One region of the Kribbella sp. NPDC050459 genome, then DNA from elsewhere that is predicted to be linked to it. Evidence: riboswitches for the same ligand, from Rfam matches in the RefSeq annotation. Region 1 holds a riboswitch; the other holds the start of a gene.

Region 1 (7,414 bases):
CCGAAGGTCCGTCAGCAGGCGCTGGAGCTGTTGCACCAGGCAACCGAGCTGGCCAAGGACCTGGGCTGCTCGTACGTGAAGCTGTGGCCCGGCCAGGACGGCTGGGACTATCCGTTCCAGGTCAACTACCACGACATCTGGAACCTGGCGCTGGACGGGCTCAAGGAGCTGGTGTCGGCGCATCCCGACATCAACTTCGTGATCGAGTACAAGCCGCGCGAGCCGCGGGTGAAGATCATCTTCCCGAACGTCGCGCGCACGCTGCTCGGCATCGAGAAGATCGGCCTGCCGAACCTCGGCATCCTGCTCGACTTCGGCCACTCGCTGTACGGCCAGGAGACGCCGGCCGACGCGGCGCAGCTGGCGATCGACTACGGCCGGCTGTTCGCGATCGACGTCAACGACAACCTGCGCGGCTGGGACGACGACATGGTGGTCGGCTCGGTGCACCTGGTCGAGACGTTCGAGTTCTTCCACACGCTGCGCCGGAACAACTGGGACGGCGTCTGGCAGCTCGACCAGTTCCCGTTCCGCGAGGACAGCGTGCAGGCCGCGAAGCAGGCGATCACCTTCCTGAAGGCGGTGCACCACGCGCTCGACGTCCTGGACGAGGAGGCGCTGGCGGCGGCGCAGGCGTCCCACGACGCCCTCGCGGCGCAGAAGCTGGTCCAGAAGGTCCTGCTGAGTTCGATGGCGGAGATCGTATGACGCTGACAGTCGAGCACGCGACGCTGCCGGTCCTCGGACGGCTGCCGATCCACAGCAGCCGCGCCGAGCAGATCGTGCACATCGCCGAGGCCGCCCAGCAGATCCGGATCCAGGACCTGAAGCTGGTCCACCACGCCGGCGCCGGGCACATCGGCGGTGACTTCTCCGCCATCGACATCCTGGCCACGCTGTACGGCGCCGTGCTCGACATCTCGCCCGACGCGGTCGACGACCCGGAGCGGGACCGCTTCATCCTCAGCAAGGGCCATGTCGCCGGGGCGCTGTACACAACGCTCGCCGCGTTCGGGTTCCTGCCGGTCGAGGAGCTGGCGACCTTCCTCAAACCGCTGTCCGCGCTGAACGGGCACCCGAACCGGAACAAGGTCGCCGGCGTCGAGGCGAACACCGGCCCGCTCGGGCACGGCCTGCCGGTCGCGGTCGGTCATGCCCTGTCGGCCAAGCTCGACGTCTCGCTGCGGCGGACGTACGTCCTGGTCGGCGACGGCGAGCTGCAGGAGGGGTCGAACTGGGAGGCGATGATGGCGGCCTCGCAGTACCAGCTGGACCGGCTGACCGTGATCGTCGACCGGAACCGGCTGCAGCAGGGCGCGACCACCAAGGAGACCAACGACCTCGACCCGCTGCCGGAGAAGGCGGCCGCGTTCGGATTCGCGGTGGTCGAGGTGAACGGCCACGACCACGGCGAGCTGCTCGACGTGCTGTCCGCCGTACCGTTCCGCCCGGGCAAGCCGACCTTCGTGATCGCCCACACGCACAAGGGCCACCCGATCTCGTTCATGAGCAACAACGTCGCCTGGCACCACCGGGTGCCGGATGCGGCGGAGTTCCAGCAGGCACTGACCGAGCTGGAAGCTGTTGTTCCCGGATTTGCCAAGGAGCCGGCATGACCGCCGTACACACCCCTTCGATCGCCGACCAGCCCCGGTACGACTGCCGGGACGCGTACGTCGAGACGCTCGCGGAGCTCGCCGAGGCCGATCACCGGATCGTGGGTGTGGTCAACGACTCCGTCGGGTCGAGCAAGCTGAACAGCTTCCGCAAGGCGTTCCCGGACCGGCTGATCAACGTCGGCATCGCCGAGCAGGACATGGTCGGGGTCGCGTCCGGGCTGGCCAACGGCGGCCGGATCCCGTTCGTGTCGGCGGCGTCCTGCTTTCTCACCGGGCGTGCGCTCGAACAGATCAAGGCCGACGTCGCGTACTCGAACACCAACGTGAAGCTGTGCGGGATGAGCCCGGGCGTCGCGTACGGCGAGCTCGGCCCGACACACCACTCGATCGAGGACATCGCCTGGCTGCGCGCGATCGACGGCCTGCGGATCATCGTGCCGGCGGATCCGGTCGAGACCGCGGCCGCGCTGCGCTGGGCGGCCGCCGCGCACGGGCCGGTGTTCATCCGGGTCAGCCGGATGAGCGTGCCGAAGGTGTACGCCGACGACTACGAGTTCCGGCTCGGCAAGGCGATCACGGTCCGCGAAGGCAACGACGTCACCGTGATCAGCAACGGGACCGTGCTGTGGCGGGCGCTGGCCGCCGCGGAACGGCTCGCCGCGGAAGGGATCTCGGCCCGGGTGCTGTCGATGCCGACGGTGAAACCGCTGGACGTCGACGCCGTGGTCGCGGCCGCGCGGGAGACGGCCGGCATCGTGACTGCCGAGGAAGCGGTGCCGGGAGGCGGGCTCGGCGGTGCGGTCGCGGAGACCGTCGTCCAGCACCACCCGACCCGGGTGTCGATCCTCGGCATCGGCGAGTTCGCGCCGACGGGGTCGGCCGGCTACCTGCTCGACCGGTACGGCCTGTCCGCGGACGGCATCGCCGACGCCGCCCGCAAGCTGCTCAGGCCAGGTAGCTGACGAGATCCGCGATCGAGATCATCGCGAAGCCATGAGCGTCGGCGAAACCGCGCAGGTCGGCGCCGGTCATCAGGGTGCCGTCGTCGTTCATGAGCTCGCCGATCACGCCGACCGGCGGCAGTCCGGCCAGCCGGACGAGTTCGACGGTGGCCTCGGTGTGACCGGGCCGCTGCCGGACTCCGCCGTCGACGGCGCGCAACGGCAGAATGTGGCCGGGCCGGATCAGGTCCGCGCGCTGCGCCGAGGGATCGGCCAGCACGCGGACGGTCCGCGCCCGGTCCGCGGCGGAGATGCCGGTGCCGACGCCGGTCGCCGCGTCGACGGACACGGTGTACGCCGTCCGCAGGCTGTCCTGGTTGTCCGGCACCATCAGCGGCAACTCGAGCCGGTCCAGGATCTCCGGCGCGGCAGGCGCGCAGACGTAGCCGCTGGTGTGGCGGACGAGCAGGGCCATCAACTCGGGGGTCGCGAGGCTGGCGGCGAAGGTCAGGTCGCCCTCGTTCTCGCGGTCCTCGTCGTCGACGACCACCACGGGTCGCCCGACGGCGATCTCGGCGACGGCGCGCTCGATGGTGTCCAGGCTGGTGACGGTGTTCACGGTCGTTGTCCTCTCGGCAGTGCACGCAGAGCACTCCGGGGGCAACGACAAGCCCACGCCCCCATTTCCGAGGACGTGCGACTGCCACGTGCGTCTTCCCATCCGGACTTTCACCGTCGGTCCTGGAGTTCCACCAGGTCAACCGCTCCTCCTCGCGGAATCACGGGTCGCGGACTGTCACCGCCGGCTCGGAATTTCACCGACCCCAGAGCACGTGTGTTCTCTCGACCATCAGCTTAACGGCAACCACCACCCCAGGAGTGTCATGTCCATCTCATCCGTCTGGCGAGAGATCGAACTGCCGGCTACGGGCGACTGGGTCGATTTCGAGCACGAGTCCGGCCTGGCACTCCGCCGCCCCACGTTCTCCGCCTCAGGCGGCGGCGCGGCGGCGGGAGGTAGCACGGGACCGGGCGATGGTGCGGCCGGAGGAGCCGCCGCGGCGGGCGTTGCTGTGGTGCGGAAGGTCCGCTTCGCGGCGCCGCTTGCCGGCCGTTGGCGGTGGACGAGCGAGCCGACGCCGACCCGGCCGGACGTGCCCCCAGCACCCGGCTTCGGGGAGTTCGACGTGGCCCCCGCGCTCGACGACGAGCTCAATCCGTTCTATCGCCATGGGTTCTGGCGGATGTCGCCTGGCGGGCGGAGTCTCGTGCATGCGGACGGGACGCCGGCGCTGCTGGTGGCCGACACCGCCTGGGCTCTCCCGTGGCGCGCTACCCCCGAGCAGGTCCGTGAGTACGCTCAGGACAGACAGTCCAAGGGATTCAACGCAGTACTCCTGATGACCGTGCAGCCGGACATGCGCGCGGTCGGTCCCCGCGACCGCACCCAGGACGAAGGTTTCGACGTCGGCTTCGAGGACCTGCCCGACGGTCACCTACGGCAGCTGAACGCCGAGTACTTCCAGTACCTCGACGACCTCCTCGACATCCTCGTCGAGCACGGCATCGTCCCGGTCCTGCAGCCCGTCTTCCAGGGGTTCGGCTGGAAAGGCCTCGACGTGGCCGGCACCGTGGTGCCAGAGCAGGAGTACGCCGCCTACTGCCGCTACCTCGTCGCGCGGTACGGCGCCCGGCCGGCGATCTACCTGGTCGGCGGCGACGGCTCCGGAGCCGAGCCGCAGACCGCGGCGGGCGGCGCCGAGGTACACGCGGTCGACTGCTACGAGCAGCCCACCGGCATCCACTACCGCCCGCACATCCGCGCCGACGCCCACCAGGACGCCGAGTGGCTCGACTTCCAGTGGTGCCAGACCGGCCACACCGGCGAGCATGTCCCCGAGCGGGTCGCCGATATGTGGCGGAACCACCCGGTCAAGGCGGTCGCGAACGGCGAACCGACGTACGAGCACACCGGCCGAACCGGTGTGGCCGAGGGCTGGTGGCAGGGCCACGAGGCGTGGAGCAACCTGTGCGCGGGCGGGACGATGGGCGTCGTCTACGGCGCGGGCAGTCTGTGGCAGTGGCGGCTGCACGGCGAGGAGCCGGGGCACTCCGAGTTCTTCCTCGCCCCTGGTGCCGGCTGGCGGGAAGCGATCGGCTTCGAGGGGTCGACCTACGTCGGGATGCTCGGGAAGATCCTCGACGGGCTGCCGACGACCGACATGGCGCCGGACTGGACCCGGGTGATCTCGGGCCGCGCCCTCAGCACCGCCGACGGCGGCCTGATCGTGTACCGCGAGAACGGCGGCCAGGTGATGGTGTTCGACGACACGGTCCCGCTGAACTACTCGATCGTCGACCCGCGCGACGGCTCGGTCGTCGCGACCGGCCGGCGGGACACGCCGGGAAGTCCACTGCCTGACGCCGGTGGCGCACCGCGGGTCTACATCTGCCTATAGTCCAGGTTGATCGTCTCGAAGGGAGCACCGTGAACAGCAACCGTGGTGTCCGCCGGCCCGGGCTGGACGAGCTGCGGCTGCTCGCGAAGGTGGCCCGGATGTACCACGAGAAGGGCATCCGGCAGCCGCAGATCGCCGCCGAGCTGAACCTGTCCCAGGCGCGCGTTTCCCGGATGCTGAAACAGGCCGTCGAGGTCGGCATCGTGCACACGGTGGTGACCATGCCGAGCGGCGTGCACAGCGACCTCGAGGACGAGCTGCAAGGCCGGTACGGGCTGCGGGACGCCGTGGTCGTCGACACCCTCGGCGTGGGCGACGACGTGCTGCCGGCGCTCGGTTCGGGCGCGGCGGCGTACCTGGACATGACGCTGACCGGCGGGCACGTGGTCGGCATCTCGTCGTGGAGCGAGACGCTGATCAGCGCTGTCGACCGGATGCCGCGCAAGAGCGTTCCGGTGGTGGACAAGGTGGTCCAGATCGTCGGCGGGCTGGGCGACGCCGCGGTGCAGATGCAGGCCACCCGGCTGACCGCGCGGTTCGCCGAGCTGACCGGTGGGATGCCGGTCTACCTGCCCGCTCCCGGGCTGGTCGGCACCCCCGCCGTCCGCCGGGCGATGATGAACGATGTGTCGGTTCGGGACGTTCTGGGCACGTGGGGACAGCTCACCGACGCCCTGGTCGGGATCGGCAGCCTCGAGCCTTCGCCGCTGCTGCAGCGCAGCGGCAACGCGGTCGCGGAGGCCGACCAGGACGAGCTGCGCCGGCTCGGTGCCGTCGGGGACGTGTGTTTCCGGTTCTTCGACGAAGAGGGAAAGCTCGTGCGTTCGACGTTCGACCAACGGGTCATCGGGGTGACCGCGAAGGAGCTGCTGGCGGTGCCGCGCCGGATCGGCGTGGCCGGCGGCGACCGCAAGTATTCCGCGATCCGCGCCGCCCTGCTCGGCGGCTGGGTGAACATCCTGATCACCGACCTCGCGATGGCGCATCGCCTGCTAGGGGGTGCCTGATGACTCCACGCCTACTGCGCGGCACTCGGCACGGCACCTCGCCGCACTGGAGCAAAGGCCACGATGAAACCACATCGAGGCCTTCACTCCAGCACGCCGAGGCACCGCACCGAGCACCTGCTCGCGACGGCGTGGAGACATCAGGCACCCCCTGATGGAGCCTGACGAGCAGCGGGAGGTCTACGCGACCATCGACCTGGCGTTGCGGGTCGGTGAGGTGTTGCTGTCCAGCGGCGCCGGTACGGCGGACGCGACCGCGACGATCCTCGGCGTCACCGCGGCCGGCGGGCTGCGCGGGTGCGAGGTCGACATCACGTTCACGTCGATGGCGGTCTCGTACCAGGCCGCGCCCGACGTCGCGCCGGAGACGCACATCCGGCTGGTCCGGTACCGGTCGCAGGACTTCTCCCGGCTGACCGAGGTCGACCAGCTGGTCCGGCGGTTCGCCCGCGGCGACCTGACCCGCGAGGAGGCGTCGCGGGAGCTCGCCCGGATCACGTCCGCCGGTCCGCCGTACCCGCGCTGGAGTGCGGTGCTCGCCTGGGGTGTGATGGCCGGCGGCGCGACGCTGCTGCTCGGCGGCGGGTGGCTGATCACGCTGGTCGCGGTGCTGACCGCGATCGTGATCGACCTGAACAACCGGTGGTTCTCCCGGCAGCGGTTGCCCGCGTTCTACCAGCAGGTCGCCGGCGCGTTCGTGGCGACCGCCGTCGCGCTGATCCTGTACGCCGTGCACGCACCGGTGAAACCGTCCCTGGTCGTTGCCGCGGGCATCATCATGCTGCTGGCTGGGATCGCGCTCACCGGTGCCGTCCAGGACGCCATCACCGGGTACTACGTGACCGCCGCGGCCCGCAGCCTCGAGGCGATGCTGCTCACCGGCGGGATCATCGCCGGTGTCTCGCTCGGCCTCGCGCTCGGGCTGAGGTTCGGTCTGCACGTCGGCATCGAACCGCAGACGATCCAGCTGGCGAACCTTCCGATCATGGTGATCTCGGGCGCGGTGATGGCGGTCGCCTTCGCCTACGCGACGTACGCGCCGCTGCGGGCGTTGCTGCCCGTCGCCCTGATGGGCGCCCTCGCCTCGCTGGTGTTCACGCTGATGACGCGCGCGTCCTTCGGCCCGGCGTGGTCCACGGCCGCGGCCGCGTTCGTCGTCGGTCTGGGCGGGTACTCGAGCGGCCGGCGCACCGGCGTACCGCCGCTGGTCGTGGTCGTCGCCGGATCGATCCCGTTGCTGCCCGGGCTGACGATCTACAAGGGCCTGTACGAGCTGATGGGGGTCGGCCAGCTGATCGGCATCGTCAGCCTCACCACCGCGGTCGCCATCGGCGTCGCGCTCGCCTCGGGCCTGATCCTCGGCGAGTACGTCGCCCAGCCGATCCGCC
Region 2 (7,414 bases), on a different contig from region 1:
ATCCCGCGGCGCTCGACGACGTCGATGCCGTACCCCTGGACGCCCGCGAGCTTGTCGGGGTTGTTCGTCAGCAGCCGCGCCGACGTCACCCCGAGGTCGGCGAGGATCTGCGCCCCGGTGCCGTAGTCGCGCGCGTCGGCCGGCAACCCGAGGTCCAGGTTCGCGTCGACGGTGTCCCGCCCCGCGTCCTGCAGCTCGTACGCCTGCAGCTTGTGCAGCAGCCCGATCCCGCGCCCTTCATGGCCGCGCAGATAAACGACGACACCACCCTCGGCAGCGACCTGCCGGAGCGCCTCGTCCAGCTGCGGCCCGCAGTCGCAGCGCAGCGAACCGAACACGTCGCCGGTCAGGCACTCCGAGTGCAGCCGCACCAGCGTCGGCCCGTCCCCGATCTCGCCGCGGACCAGCGCGAGCTGCTCCGACCCGTCCACGACGTTCCGGTAGCCGTGGGCAACGAAATCGCCGTACCGGGTCGGCAGCGTCGTTGTCGCGACCCGCTGGATCTGGGACTCGGTACGACGCCGGTACCGGATCAGGTCGTCGATCGACACCAGCACGAGCCCGTGCTCGTCGGCGAACTCCCGCAGCTCCGGACCGCGCTTCATGGTCCCGTCGTCGTTCACCATCTCGGAGATCACCGCGGCCGGCGTCAACCCGGCCAGCCGCGCCAGGTCGATGGACGCCTCGGTGTGCCCGGGCCGAACCAGTACGCCGCCTTCGCGACCGCGCAGCGGGAACACGTGCCCCGGCTGCACCAGGTCGTACGGCTCCGAGGCGGAGTCGGCCAGCACCCGGATCGTCCGCGTCCGGTCCGCGGCCGAGATTCCGGTGGAGATGCCGTCGCGCGCGTCGACGGAGATCGTGTACGCCGTCCGCATCCGCTCCCGGTTGTGCGGCGTCATCAGCGGAATCCCGAGCCGGTCGAGCTCCGCGCCCTCCATCGGCACGCACACCACACCGGAGCTGTACCGGATCAGGAACGCCAGCAGCTCGGGCGTCGCCTTGGACGCGGCGAAGATCAGGTCACCCTCGTTCTCGCGGTCCTCGTCGTCGACGACGATCACCGGCCGCCCGGCGCGGATCTCCTCGATCGCGTGCTCGATCGTGTCGAGCTTCAGCACGTCACCCATCTAACCCACCACCACCGGTTCAGGAGTCTGGATCCGCTCACGGTTCTGGATCTTCCACCACGACGCGAATCCGAGGACGCAGAAGAGGCCGTACACGATGTACATCGTCGCGGACGGGTAGAACTTCGCCTGCACCAGCAGCGGTACGCCGACCACGTCGACGGCGATCCAGATCAGCCAGAACTCGACGAAGCCGCGCGCCATCCCGTACGTCGCCAGGATCGAGCCGGTGAGGATCCACGCGTCCCACTGCGGGCCCCACGAGCCGAGCTCGCGCAGGACGAAGTACGAGATCGCGTACAGCACCACGGCGACACCGCCGAGCTCGAGCCGCTCGCGCGCGGTCGCCCAGCGCGGCTGCACGGCCTTGTCGGCGCCGTGGTGCCGGGTCTGGTACCAGCGGTACCACCCGTACAGGCTGACGAGCGCGAAGAAGACCTGCCGGCCGGCCTGACCCCAGAGGTCCTTGTCCTGCGGGGTGTCGAAGATCCCGCCGACGAAGACCGTGAACAGCAGCACGTTGCCGACGATGCCGACCGGCCACGCGGCGACCAGCCGGCGCATGCCGAACAGCGCACTGGCCAGACCGAACACGTTGCCGACGATCTCCCGGACCAGCACCGGCGAACCGGCGATTGTCACCTGGGAGTGCAGCAGCCAGTCGATCGCGTTCACTTCTCGCCTCCGTTGTCCTGCACTGTGCCGGCGGTCAGCAGCCGCTCGACGTACTTGGCGATCACGTCGACCTCGAGGTTGACGGTGTCGCCCACCTTGTTCGCGCCGAGCACGGTCAGCTCCAGCGTGGTCGGGATCAGGCTGACCCCGAACGTCCCGGTCGCGTCGTCGACGTCGGTCACGGTCAGCGAGACGCCGTCGATCGCGATCGAGCCCTTTTCGGCGACGTACCGCAGGATCTCCGGGGACGTCGCGATCCGGACGTCCTCCCAGCGCTCGGACGGGGTCCGCGAGGCGATAGTGCCGGTGCCGTCGACGTGGCCCTGGACGATGTGGCCGCCGAGCCGTTCGTGCGCGGCGACAGCCCGCTCGAGGTTGACCGGCGAACCCTTCTCCAGGCCGCCGAGGCTGGTCCGCTGCAGCGTCTCGCGCATCACATCCGCGGTGAACAGGCCCCCGCCGTACTCCACTACCGTCAGGCAGCAGCCGTTGACCGCGATCGAGGCGCCGTGCGCGGCGTCCTCGGTCACCTTCGGACCGCGGATGGTGAGCCGCGCGGCGTCACCGTCCAGCAGGTCCAGGGACTCGACAGTGCCGAGTTCTTCGATGATGCCGGTGAACATCTACTTTCCTCCCAGAGGAACCAGGGTCAGCCGGACGTCGTCGCCGAGGCGGGTGACGTCCGCTAGCTTGAACCGCCGCAGGTGGTCGATCGATTCCGCGCCGAGGTCGCCGACCGCGGCGTAGCCGGAGCCGAGGACGGCCGGGGCGACGTACGCGACGATCTGGTCGACCAGACCGGCGCGCAGGAACGCGGCGGCCAGCGTCGGGCCGCCTTCAAGCCAGAGGTGCCGGATCTGCCGGTCGTCCAACTGCCGGAGCACCTCGGCGGGATCGTGGGTCGGCAGCAGCAACGTCTCGGCGCGGTCGTTGCGGACGCGCGCGGTCGGCGGAATCTCGCGGTCACCGACGACCACCCGCAGCGGCTGCCGCGCCGCGGGGACGTCGTTCTCGTCGCGGACCGTCAGCTCAGGATCGTCGTTCAGCACTGTCTGGGTGCCGACGACGATCGCGTCGCACTCGGCCCGCAGGCGGTGGACGTCGGCCCGCGCGATCGGGCCGGTGATCCACTTGCTGGTCCCGTCCGGCGCCGCGGACCGCCCGTCGAGCGTGGTCGCGAACTTCCAGGTGACGAACGGGCGCCCGACCCGCACGCTGTGCAGCCAGACGTGATTCACCGCCTCGGCCTCGGAGCGCAGTACGCCCTCCACGACCTCGATGTTCTTGGTCCGCAGCTTCTCGGCGCCGCCCGCGGCGGTCCGGTTCGGGTCGGGTACGGCGTACACGACGCGCGCGATCCCGGCCTCGATCAGGGCGTCCGCGCACGGACCGGTCCGGCCGGTGTGGTTGCACGGCTCGAGCGTGACGTACGCCGTACCGCCGCGGGCGCGGGCACCGGCCATCCGCAGCGCCTCGACCTCGGCGTGCGGTCCGCCGGCAACGGCATGGAAGCCCTCGCCCACCGGATGCCCGTCACGGCCGGTGATCACGCACCCGACCACCGGGTTGGGATGGGTGCTGCCGACACCTCTCGCAGCCAGCTCGACAGCACGCCTCATCCAGGCGATGTCGATCGGCGACGCGTCGTTCACTGCTCGGGCCCCTCGTCGTCACGGACGCACTCCGGGGCCTCCGGCCGGCACGTCCGCTCCGCCGCCCACCGGGAACCGCGTCGCGCGGGCCGTCACAGCCCACGCTCCGCGCCGTCGGGCGCCAGAGCGCACCCGTCGACCGCGTGCGCCTCCCATCCGGACTTTCACCGTCGGTCCTGGAATTCCACCAGGTCAACCGATCGCCATACCGCAGCGACCGGGTCGCGGACTGTTACCGCCGGCTCGGAATTACACCGACCCCGGAGCACGCGAGTGGGTTCACTCGTGCTTCAAGTATGCCCTCTGCCGCAACCCGCACCACGACCCAGGTCACATCCTGGTCGACGCCGGCGGCACCAGCCGGCGGGTGAGGGCCAGCGCCGCTCCGGCCAGCGCGCAGCCGGCGGCCACCGCGAGGATCAGCGGCCGGTACCCGAACGCGCCGGCCAGCCCGGCGCCGACGAGCGGCCCGACCGCCTTCGCGATCGTGGTCGGGGTGCCGAGCATCCCGGCGATCATGCCGAAGCCGCTCGCGCCGTACCGGTCGAGCAGGATCGCCGGGGTCGCGATCGACGACACCCCGAACCCCAGGCCGAACAGCACCAGGCACCCGATCGCCCCGCCGACGTGCTCTCCGACCGCGGGCAGCAGCGCGACCGCGACGCCCTGGACGAGCAGGATCAGCGCGGTGATCGTCGCCATCGGCAACCACCGGGCGGACACGCTGACCACCAGCCGCCCGGTCACCGACATCAGGCCGAGCAGCCCCGCCAGGCTCGCCGCCCGCGCCGGCGGGTGGCCCAGACTGACGAGGTAGAGGACCAGGTGGACGGCGATCACGGCGAGCGCCGCGCTGTGTACGACGAACGCACCGGCGAGCAGCCAGAACCCGGGATCGCGCAGAACTCTGGCCGGTGACTTCGGGTGCCGCGTGGTTGTGGGCAGTGGCGCTTCCCGCGGTACGGCGAGGAAGTGCAGCGGGACTGTGGTGACGGCGAGGATGCCGGCCAGCACGACGAGGGCGGAGCGCCAGCCGAGGCTGTGGGCGAGGTAACCGGTGAGCGGGATGAAGATCGAGCTGGCCAGTCCGCCGACCATCGTGATCGTGAGGATCGAGTTCGTCCGGGCGGTCGGGGCCGCGACGGCGACCACGACGGCGAAGGCGGGCGGGTAGAGGACCATCGCGCAGGCGACGCCGATCAGGACGAAGACGGCGAACAACTGGACGGTGTTCTGGACCTGCGACCAGCCGAGGACGGCGGCCGCGGCCAGGGCCGAGCCGGACGCCATCAGACCGCGCCCGCCGCGGACGTCCAGGCGGCGACCGACGGGGATCGAGATGAGGCCGCTGACCAGCACGGCGATCGTGGACGCGCCGACCGCGGTCGTGGTGGAGATGGACAGCTCGTGGCTCATCGGGCCGACGAGGGCGCTGAACGCGTACGTGAGCACGCCGTACCCGACGGTCGTCGTGATCGCCAGCGCGGCGATCAGAAACCGCAGCCGACCCCTCGTCGGCGCGGTGACCACTGACGGCTCCATCACCAAAAGTCTTCCACGCCACGCCCCCGAGGTCCGACGAACTACCTCTCAGCCAAAGAGCAGCCAGCCGGCCGTCCCCAACAGCCCAATCCCCCCAGCCAAACAAGCCACAGCCACCACCCACAACACCCGACCCCGCCCAATCGGTGTCCCCCGCCCAACCGGCGCCGCCTGTCCGGTCGGTTTGGCCTGGCCTGTCGGTGGGGTGTGGGCGGCCGAGGTTGGCTGGGCGGGTGGTGGGGTGGGGGTCCAGTTGGGTGGGAGTGGGGGGAGTTGGTCGAAGACCTCGGGGGCGTCGGGGGTGTGGGTCCAGGGATCGGTGCCTGGTGGCGGGAGGGTGCCGGCTTCGGCGAGGAGGCGGCCGGCTGCTGCGGCGGAGGCGGGGCGATCGGACGGGTCCTTCGCCGTGAGGATGCTGATGAAGGTGCCCAGCGGCCCGCCGAGCTTCGGGAGCGGGCCGGTTGCGCCGGGGCGTTCGCCGGTGAGGAGTTCGACGGCGACGGCGCCGACGGCGTACAGGTCCTGGCGCGGGTCGGGGTCCGCACCAGTCAGCTGCTCGGGTGCGAGGTAGCCGGGCGTCCCGAGGACAGTGCTGTGGCGGGTCATCCGGGGCTCGTCGAGCAGACCGGCGACGCCGAAGTCCGACAGGCGCAGGTGCGGCCGCCCCGTCCCGGTGACGTCGAGCAGCAGGTTGGCCGGCTTCACGTCCCGGTGCACGACGCGGGCGGCATGCACCGCGGACAGCGCGTGCAGCAGCTGATCCAGCAGCACGGCGACGTACGCCGGGGGCAGCGGCCCGTGGTCGCCGAGGAGGGTCGCCACCGAGCCGCCGCGGACCAGGTCCATCGCGAACACGACCCGGTCGTCGTCCGCGGCCCACCCGTGCGGAGCGACCACGTGCGGATGCTCGATCCGCAGCGACTGCTCCCGGACGAACCGCAGCAGCGTCGCCGCATCGTGCTGGCCGAGAACCTTCGCGGCGACGAAGGTCGCCCGCCGCAGGTCCCAGGCCCGCCAGACCGAGCCCATCCCGCCCGTCCCGATCAGGTCGATCAGCCGATACCGGCCCGCAAACGCCTCCACCGCCCAGAACTTACCGCCGCAGCCGGACCACCAGCAGCACGCCGACCATCAGGAGCAGCAGACCCCCACCGCCCAAGCCCGCCACCAGCGCGACCGGCGGACCGGCGTCGCCGTCGACGCGCCCCTGCACCGGACCACTCGCCTGGTTGGGCTGACCCGGATCCTGGGACGGCGTGGTGCTCGGTGTCACGGACTCGCCGGCGACCGGCGTAGCACCGTCCACGTACGTCGGTTTGCCCGTGCCGGGCGTGCCGACGAAGCCGATGGTCAGCGTCATCGGAACGGTGAAGGCCTTGTCGTCGGTCTTCCGCGTCATCGACACCGCGACGTAGTACTCCCCCGGCAGCGAGGTCCCGGTGTCCTGGTTGTTCGCGCCGTCGCGGTTCAGGTACCGGATCTCCTTCGTGGTGATCGCCTTGACCGTGCCGTGCGGGTCAAGCACGGTGCGCTTGCCGGCCCCGCCGGGCACCTTCTTCGCGAACACGGCGTACACGTCCTCACCGGTCGGCGAGATCACGTCGAGGTCGACATACCGCCCGACGTCCACTGCCTTCGCGGTCGCCGCACCGAGCTGCGGAATGGACACCTGTGCCTGGATCCGCTGCCCCCAGTCCGCCTTCACCTTGTACAGCTGGACCTCTCCGGGCATCAGCGTGGTCTTGTAGCTGCCGGCGGCGACCAGCGGCGCGTCGGCGAAGCTCGAGCCCGGGACGATCTCGCGCGGCGTCGAACCCGGCATCGGTGTCCAGGTCGGGTCGCCCGCCTCGGCCGGCAGGTTCGCGGTGGACTCGACGGCCGGCTCCTCGTCGACGCGCAGCTCATACGGCGCGGACTTCAGCTGGGCGTAGTCCCTGCCGCCGGAGACCGTGAGCACGAGCTGCTCGTCGGTCTCGCACTCCTTCGGGTAGTCGCCGGTCCAGCTCGACGCCGAACCGGTGGCGATGCCCTGCTCGCCCTCGAACGACAGCGGATAGCTCCAGCCGCACGCCTCACCGCTCAGCGTGTTCAGCTTGACCGCGGCCTCGATCACGGTGCCGCCGGGAACCGGCCGGCGGAAGCTGATCCCCGCGCGCAGCGTCGACTTCGCCATCGTCCGCTTGATCGTGTAGTACTTCGCGGTCCGATCGGTGCCGAACGTGTCCAGGTAGTGGCCCGGGGCAAGCACCGGCGCACCCTCCTGTTGCGCGGCCCCGCGCACCGGCGTGCCCGACAGCCGGAACGGCCGGAACGCCCTGGTGGACAACCGGTCCAGGCCCGCCTCCAGGTCGACGGTCGAGTCGGCGTCGTAGTAGTCGCCGCGGCCTTCGCGAGCCACGCACTGGAGCTGGCTGC

The links. A riboswitch is a leader RNA that binds a small molecule or an ion and turns the genes downstream of it on or off. The one in region 1 is predicted to bind FMN.
Region 2: it holds a riboswitch for FMN, as region 1 does, so the genes downstream of both, ribD (bifunctional diaminohydroxyphosphoribosylaminopyrimidine deaminase/5-amino-6-(5-phosphoribosylamino)uracil reductase RibD) here and ribB (3,4-dihydroxy-2-butanone-4-phosphate synthase) in region 1, are expected to answer to the same signal.

The regions. Positions count from the first base shown of each region.
Region 1 is NZ_JBFAJQ010000018.1:76,584-83,997, reverse strand. It holds gene AB0I12_RS38560 (sugar phosphate isomerase/epimerase family protein) at 1-708, shown strand, start outside; gene AB0I12_RS38555 (transketolase) at 705-1,616, shown strand; gene AB0I12_RS38550 (transketolase C-terminal domain-containing protein) at 1,613-2,581, shown strand; gene ribB (3,4-dihydroxy-2-butanone-4-phosphate synthase) at 2,565-3,179, opposite strand; FMN riboswitch at 3,264-3,397, opposite strand; gene AB0I12_RS38540 (DUF4038 domain-containing protein) at 3,445-5,019, shown strand; gene AB0I12_RS38535 (sugar-binding transcriptional regulator) at 5,049-6,026, shown strand; gene AB0I12_RS38530 (threonine/serine exporter family protein) at 6,181-7,414, shown strand, end outside.
Region 2 is NZ_JBFAJQ010000022.1:59,780-67,193, forward strand. It holds gene AB0I12_RS41305 (bifunctional 3,4-dihydroxy-2-butanone-4-phosphate synthase/GTP cyclohydrolase II) at 1-1,130, opposite strand, end outside; gene pnuC (nicotinamide riboside transporter PnuC) at 1,131-1,805, opposite strand; gene AB0I12_RS41315 (riboflavin synthase) at 1,802-2,428, opposite strand; gene ribD (bifunctional diaminohydroxyphosphoribosylaminopyrimidine deaminase/5-amino-6-(5-phosphoribosylamino)uracil reductase RibD) at 2,429-3,424, opposite strand; FMN riboswitch at 3,597-3,730, opposite strand; gene AB0I12_RS41325 (MFS transporter) at 3,788-4,999, opposite strand; gene AB0I12_RS41330 (serine/threonine-protein kinase) at 5,048-6,082, opposite strand; gene AB0I12_RS41335 (VWA domain-containing protein) at 6,093-7,414, opposite strand, start outside.